DNA from 2 places in the Oceanimonas sp. MB9 genome. Region 2 is predicted to be linked to the other one. Evidence: predicted binding sites of a transcription regulator. Region 2 holds the regulator's gene; the other holds the start of a gene.
The links. The regulator LexA, encoded in region 2, represses DNA repair genes until DNA is damaged. The targets are predictions, from matches to a motif close to ANCTGTNTNNNNANACAGNT.

Region 1: a site for LexA is predicted at 2,426-2,445, ahead of OJHNALOF_RS15510 (YebG family protein). Genes of this name have one in related genera too.

Annotation. Positions count from the first base shown of each region.
Region 1 is NZ_VFBE01000009.1:896,137-899,936, reverse strand. Features, by position in the region: gene OJHNALOF_RS15520 (GAF domain-containing protein) at 1-201, opposite strand, end outside; gene OJHNALOF_RS15515 (ABC transporter ATP-binding protein) at 275-2,062, shown strand; gene OJHNALOF_RS15510 (YebG family protein) at 2,127-2,411, opposite strand; gene OJHNALOF_RS15505 (DNA replication terminus site-binding protein) at 2,772-3,665, shown strand; gene OJHNALOF_RS15500 (Bcr/CflA family multidrug efflux MFS transporter) at 3,729-3,800, shown strand, end outside.
Region 2 is NZ_VFBE01000001.1:29,653-33,452, reverse strand. Features, by position in the region: gene OJHNALOF_RS00185 (chorismate lyase) at 1-447, shown strand, start outside; gene ubiA (4-hydroxybenzoate octaprenyltransferase) at 444-1,316, shown strand; gene lexA (transcriptional repressor LexA) at 1,395-2,009, shown strand; gene coxB (cytochrome c oxidase subunit II) at 2,215-3,360, shown strand; gene ctaD (cytochrome c oxidase subunit I) at 3,379-3,800, shown strand, end outside.

The DNA of each region.
Region 1 (3,800 bases), on a different contig from region 2:
ACAGGCGGGCTTGCCCTGGAACGGACCCAGCACCAGCTCGTCCTGTTCACGCAGATAAAAGCCCACCCAGTTGATGTCTTCCAGGGACAGGTTCAGCAGGGCAGACAGGTTCGCCAGTTTGGCAATGCGATTGGGTTCGCCTTCGCACAGCGCCAGTGCCTGAGCGGTCAGGCTTTGATAAAATGCGTTTTTTTCACTCATGGTGTCAGAGGGTTGGTGATTTTGGCCTAAATTACCTGCCCTTTGGGAAAATGAAAACCAATGATGGTGGTGAATGAATAAAAATAAAGCGAACGAGCAGGGTTTGCACTGGCCGGTGATCACCGGCATGATGCGCCGCCACAAGCGGTTGTTGATCAATGCCCACCTGCTGGCCATTGTCGGCACCCTGCTGGCGGTACCGGTGCCGCTGCTGATGCCCCTGCTGGTGGACGAGGTGTTGCTTGAGCAGCCGGGGACCCTGATCGCCTGGCTCGACCCGCTGTTACCCACGGCCTGGCAGACCGGCGTGGGCTATATTCTGGCGGTGCTGCTGGTTACCCTGTTGCTGCGCGCGCTGGCCCTGGTGTTCAACATATTGCAGGGCCGGCAATTTGCCCATGTGGCCAAACACATCACCTTTCAGATCCGCCGCCGCCTTACCCGTCAGTTGATGCGCACCCCCATGCGCGCCTTTGAGTCGGTGGGTGCCGGCAGCGTCAGCTCCCACTACATCACCGACGTTGAAACCCTCGACAAGTTTCTCGGGGAAACCCTGAGCCGGCTGCTGATAAGCCTGCTGAGCGTGCTGGGCACCGCCGTGGTGCTGTTGCTGCTGAACTGGCAGCTGGGCCTGTTTATTCTGTTGCTCAATCCGGTGGTGGTGTTCTTTTCCAGCCGCCTGGGTTCCAAGGTAAAGCACCTCAAGCGCGATGAAAACAAGGCCTTTGAGCTGTTTCAGCAGGCGCTGGTGGAAACCCTGGACGGCATTCAGGAAATTCGTGCCGCCAACCGTGAACGTCACTACCTGTTGCGGGTCATCGACAAGGCCAGGGGCGTGCGCGATACCGCCATTGAGTATCATTGGAAGAGCGAGGCCGCCGGCAAGGCCAGCTTTCTGTTGTTTTTATCGGGAGTGGAGCTGTTTCGCGCCGTGGGCATGATCATGGTGCTGTACACAGACCTGACCGTGGGTCAGATTTTCGCGGTGTTCAGCTACCTCTGGTTCATGATGGGGCCGGTACAGGAGCTGCTCAACATGCAGTATTCCTTCTATGCCGCCGATGCCGCCCGCCGGCGCATCAACGCCATGCTGGCCCTGGGAGAGGCTCCCGCTCCGGCCGGTGGCATCAACCCCTTTATCGGTAGCACTACCCTGCCGGTGGAGGTGCGCAACCTGAGCTTCTCCTACGATGGCGAACGCCGTGTGCTGGACGACATCAGTCTCAGTATCGGCGCCGGCGAAAAAGTCGCCCTGGTGGGGGCCAGCGGCGGCGGCAAGTCCACCTTTATTCAGTTGCTGCTGGGCCTCTACCCCGCCAACAGCGGCGACATTCGCTTTGGCGGTGCCAGCAGCACCGATATCGGCTTTGCCACCATACGGGAACACGTGGCCACGGTGCTGCAACAACCGGTATTGTTCAACGATACCGTGCGCGCTAACCTGAACCTGGGAGATGATCACGACGACGCAGCCATCTGGCAGGCTCTCAGGGTGGCACAGCTGGATGACGTAATTGCGGCCATGGATAACGGCCTGGATACCGAAATTGGCCGACGGGGCGTTCGGCTCTCGGGAGGCCAGCAACAGCGCCTGGCGGTGGCAAGAATGATCCTGAAGGATCCGGCCATCGTCATTCTCGACGAGGCCACCTCGGCACTGGATACCGATACCGAGCAGCGCCTGCACCAGGCGCTGTCGGGCTTCCTCAAGGATCGCACCACCCTGATAGTGGCGCACCGGTTGAGCTCGGTACGCCAGGCCGACAGGGTCATCGTGTTTGAGGATGGTAAGATCAGCCAGTCCGGCACTCACCACGAGCTGCTGGAGCAGCCGGGTCTGTACCGAACCTTATACAGCTGAAATTATTGATTTACGGGCGGGTGCCGAGTGATAAAACAAGGTGCCGTGAACGGCCTGTTAGATATCAGGCGACGGCCTTGATCGCGTCATCGCCGGCTTTTTCAGCCTTGTCCGCCTTTCTGGCGGGCTTTTTTTTCGGGCCGGTCAGCTCGGCTTGGTGCTGGGCCAGAAACAATGCCAACGCTTCTCTATCCGTTTCTTCAAGGTTCACCGGCCCCTGCTCCAGCACGGTTTCAATATGCTCAGCCAGCTCCAGCAGGCGATCGTAGGCATCGGCCTCTTTTTTGTTGGTAAAGGTCATTTTCTCGATTCCGTTACGTACTACGCGATATTGCACTTCTACGGCCATGGCGGACTCCTTTTATCTGTATATAAATACAGTAATCAGCTCTTCCTTCAATTGCAAGCCGCTCGTAAGTAGGTGTTTTTAGCCACATGGGCTGGCGAGAGGTCGATTAAAGTCTAAAATTTACACAGAGGGCGCCCGGCCTCGGGCGGTCTCTACTAGCGCACGGCTCAGTTAATGAGCCATTCCCCTGAGCCAGGTACACGGATTTTGTACCTGGCTTTTTTTGTGTTCAATCTACGCAGACCATCAACTTATGTTAAATTTCGATTCATTTCCCTGAAGACCCCTTCTTGGGTGTTGCACATTCCCCAATCGAGATTATGATTAAGTCATTATTGTATGTTGGCATAATAGATTATTATGTTTACCCTGGCCGCCGAACTTCGTCATACCCTCTCCCTGCTGGAATCCGCCATAAGCGAACTGGCTCAACAACTTCGCACCCATGCCGGTACTCAGGCAACCTGTTACCAATTGCCCGAGGTCGCTCAGGGCAAGGAGCACGATCCTCTCGAACACATTACCATTGAACACCGGTTAACCGGTGAAGAGGCGTTGAAAGCCAGCCTCATCGGTTTCAGCCGTTGGCATATCAAGCCCGATTGCTCCGCCAAGGCCAGTTATCGCCTGCCCGGTTTTGTGCTGTTACCGGCCGACAGCCGTGCTGCCATCGCTCCGCTGATCGACGACATCAACCGGCTCAAGCAAGCCTTTCGTGCCCTGGTGCAGCAACTGGACGACAAAGACAAAAAATTTACGCTGGTGCACGACACCTTTCCCGGTCTTATCACTCTGCAGGTCTACCGCCAGCTCACCCTGCTGCCTTATACCGCGTCCAGGCTCGGCTTTACCTGGGCCAACAAACAGATCATTCAGAAAGTCGACAAGACCAAACTGGTGGCGCAGCTGATGCAAAGCCGGCAAAGCCCTCCCCCGCTGGTGGATGCCACTACCTGGCAAACCTGCATCGACCGGGAAATCTACGACGTCAAACGGCTGCCGGCCGGGGTAGAGCTGCGCCTGCGCCGGCCGGTGAAAACCCACCCCATGGTCAATGTGCGCTGGAGCCAGCCATTGTCCCCCCGCCAGCAGCAGTTCAAGGCGCACCTCCCACTGATATTGTGTCAGGATGAAGTTCCCGCCATTTCCCACCTCACCGACTACCCGCCGGCGAAAACCCGAAAGCGGCGCGCCGCGCGCATCGGTGGGGAGCCACTGATTCCCCGGCTGCACATTTATCCCTACCAACCCTGAGACTGGCCTTGGCGGCGGTGCTATCATGGCCTGATGTTTCTTTTGTAACTTTTGGATGGCGTTATGGCATTGCCGTTTTCCCTGTTGCTTCTGCTGGCAAGCCTGGCCGGCCTCACCCCCCTGGCCATCGACATG
Region 2 (3,800 bases):
TGCCGGCAGTTTGAGGTGCAGCTGTTGAGCGATGCCAGCCTGCGGTCGCTCACACCGACCCAGGCGGAACTGCTCGGCTGTGACCAGGCCTTTTGTCGAGAGGTATTGCTGTGCTGTGACGGCCGGCCCTGGGTCTATGCCAGCTCGCTCTATTCTTCCGCCACGCAACGGGCGCTGCCGGCGCTGGCCGGGCTGGGCTCCCGGGCGCTGGGTGAGCTGATGTTCGAGGCGCCGGATCTGGAGCGCACGCCCTTTGAGTTCGCGCGCCTGAATGCTACTGAATATCGGCGACTGGCCGAGCGTACCGGGCTGAACGCCGGCTTTGCCCCTGCGCCCTGGGCGCGCCGCTCCACCCTCAGCACCGGCGCCGCCCGAGTGCTGGTGACCGAACTCTTTTTGCCGGCTTCGGCTCTCTATCAGGACACAATGCAGGACACGACCTCATGACCACCCTGACTTCTCCTTCCCGACCGCGCTGGCGCGCCTACATGGCCCTGGCCCGGCTCGACAAGCCCATTGGCACCCTGCTGCTGCTGTGGCCCACCCTGTGGGCACTGTGGATTGCCGCCGACGGGTTACCGTCACCCTGGCTGCTGCTGGTGTTCGTGGCCGGGGTGTTTTCCATGCGCTCCGCCGGCTGTGTGATCAACGACTACGCCGACCGCCATATCGACGGTCATGTCAAGCGCACCCAGGCCCGGCCGCTGCCCGCCGGTGAACTCACCGAGCGCCAGGCGCTGGGCTTTTTTGCCCTGCTGGTGGGCATTTCCTTTGTGCTGGTGCTGACCACCAATGCCTTTACCATTGGCCTGGCCTTTGCGGGTCTGTTCTGGGCGGCGCTCTATCCCTTTATGAAGCGCTTTACCAACCTGCCTCAGCTGTTTCTCGGCATCGCGTTTTCCTGGGCCATTCCCATGGCCTTTGCCGCCCAGAGCAACAGCCTGCCCGCCGGCCTCTGGTTGCTGTTTGCCGCTAACCTGACCTGGACCGTGGCCTACGACACCATGTATGCCATGGTGGATCGGGACGACGACCTCAGAATCGGCGTCAAGTCCACCGCCATTCTGTTTGGCCGGCGCGACAAGCTGATTGTGGGCCTGCTGCAACTGGCTACCCTGTTGCTGCTGGTGGCGGCGGGCCGAGCGTTTGAACTGGCCGCCCCCTTTTACTGGGGCCTGCTGGCGGTGGCCGGCCTGTTTGTGTATCAGCAGCGCTTGATTCGCGATCGGGAGCGCATGCCCTGCTTTCGCGCCTTTCTCAACAACAACTACGCCGGCATGGCGGTGTTCGCCGGCCTGGTGCTGGCGCTGTGGTAAGTGGAAGGCTTTGGGGCTTGCTCTGGACTCATTACTGGATATACTGACAGTTAACTGTATAAACAGACAGGTTTCATCATGAAGGCCCTTACTCCCCGCCAGTCGCAGGTGCTGGACATTATCAAGGAACACATTCAGCAAACCGGCATGCCGCCCACCCGGGTGGAAATTGCCAAGGTGCTGGGGTTCAAGTCCGCCAATGCGGCGGAAGAGCACCTCAAGGCGCTGGCCAAGAAGGGCGTGATTGAAATCATGCCCGGCACTTCCCGGGGCATTCGCCTGGCCGGGGAAGAGGCGGAAGAAGAACAGGGCCTGCCGCTGGTGGGCCGGGTGGCCGCCGGTGAACCCATATTGGCGCAACAGCACATCGAGAGCCATTACCGGCTTGATCCTGGCTTGTTCCACCCCTCTGCCGACTTTCTGTTGCGGGTGCAGGGCATGAGCATGAAGAACATCGGCATCATGGACGGCGACCTGCTGGCGGTGCACAAAACCCAGGAGGTTCGCAACGGCCAGGTGGTGGTGGCCCGGCTCGACGACGAAGTGACCGTCAAGCGCTTTCAGCGTACGGGCAGCAAGGTCAGCCTGATCCCGGAAAACGAAGAGCTCTCGCCCATTGAAGTGGATCTGCGCAGCCAGGAGCTCACCATTGAAGGCCTGGCCGTGGGCGTGATCCGCAACGGTGATTTCTAACGTCGTCGTTTCAACCGGCAGGCCCCTGCCTGCCGGTCCTTTCTTCACTCAGCTCCCGTTACAACCCCTATTCCCCCATCCTCAGTCCTAAAATCTTTATATTTTACATTTCCTTGAGTGCTGCTTTACTTAGAGTCAGCCGAGCCTAAGGGATGTAGTCGTTCGGCACACATTCATTCCAGACTTGAGTACTCCGGGTGACAGGATGAAACGATTGGGGGTGCGCGTGAAGCCGATTCTGCTGTTGCTATTGTCCTTGCTGGTCTGCCTGCCTGCGCGGGCGCAGACCCGTCTTAACATGACCGAAGGGGTCACCGAGATCAGCCAGCAGGTTTACGGCCTGCACATGACCATCCTCATTATCTGTGCCGTTATCGGCCTGGTGGTGTTCGGGGTCATGTTCTGGGCCATTATTCACCATCGCAAGTCAAAAGGGGCCAAGGCCGCCCAGTTTCACGAAAGCACCAAGGTCGAGATCCTCTGGACCATTATTCCCTTTCTCATTCTGGTGGCCATGGCCATTCCCGCCACCAAAACCCTGGTGGCGATGGAAGACGCGTCCGAACCCGATCTCACCGTGCAGGTCACCGGCTCTCAGTGGAAGTGGCATTACCGCTACTTCGACGAAGACGTCGAATTTTTCAGCCTGCTGGCCACCATGCCCCAGCAGATTGCTGGCACGGTGACCAAGGGAGACAACTACCTGCTGGAGGTGGATTATCCCCTGGTGCTGCCCACGGATCGCAAGGTGCGTTTCCTGATCACCTCCGACGACGTCATTCACTCCTGGTGGGTGCCGGCCTTTGCGGTGAAAAAGGACGCCGTGCCCGGCTTTATCAACGAGGCCTGGACCCGCATTAACGAGCCCGGCCTGTACCGGGGTCAGTGCGCCGAGCTGTGCGGCAAGGATCACGGCTTTATGCCCATCGTTGTGGATGCCCGCTCACCCGAGGAATTTGATGGCTGGCTGGCTCAGGTCAGGGCCGAACAGGCCGAGGCCAGGGCCGCCGAGCAGGAACTGCTGGCCATGAACATGAGCCGGGAGGAGCTGATGACCCTGGGCGAGCAGGTTTACCAGAAAGCCTGCGCCGCCTGTCACCAGGCCAATGGCGAAGGCATTCCCGGTGCCTTTCCAGCCCTTACAGGCAGCGACATGGTGCTCAATGACAGGGCTGGCCATATCAACATAGTGCTGTACGGCAAGGCGGGCACCGCCATGCAGAGCTTTGACAAGCAGCTGGCGCTCAAGGAGCTGGCGGCGGTGATCACCTATGAACGCAATGCCTGGGGCAACGACACCGGGGATCTGGTACAGCCCAAGGACATTCATCAGGCCAGACAGGGACAATAGGGGGCAGTGATGGCGCAGATGGATCGCACTGAAACCGCGGACATTCACCTGGTGGGAGAGGAGCATCATCACGGCCCCGCCCGGGGACTGGGCCGCTGGCTGTTTACCACCAACCACAAGGACATCGGCAGCCTCTACCTGCTGTTCAGCCTGACCATGTTCCTGCTGGGGGGCGCCATGGCCATGGTGATTCGGGCCGAGCTGTTTCAGCCCGGGCTGCAACTGGTGGAGCCCAACTTCTTTAACCAGATGACCACCATGCACGGACTTATCATGGTGTTCGGCGCCGTCATGCCCGCCTTTGTGGGCCTGGCCAACTGGATGATTCCCATGATGATAGGGGCGCCCGACATGGCGCTGCCGCGCATGAACAACTGGAGTTTCTGGATACTGCCCTTTGCCTTTGTGCTGATGCTGAGCTCGCTGTTTGTGCCCGGCGG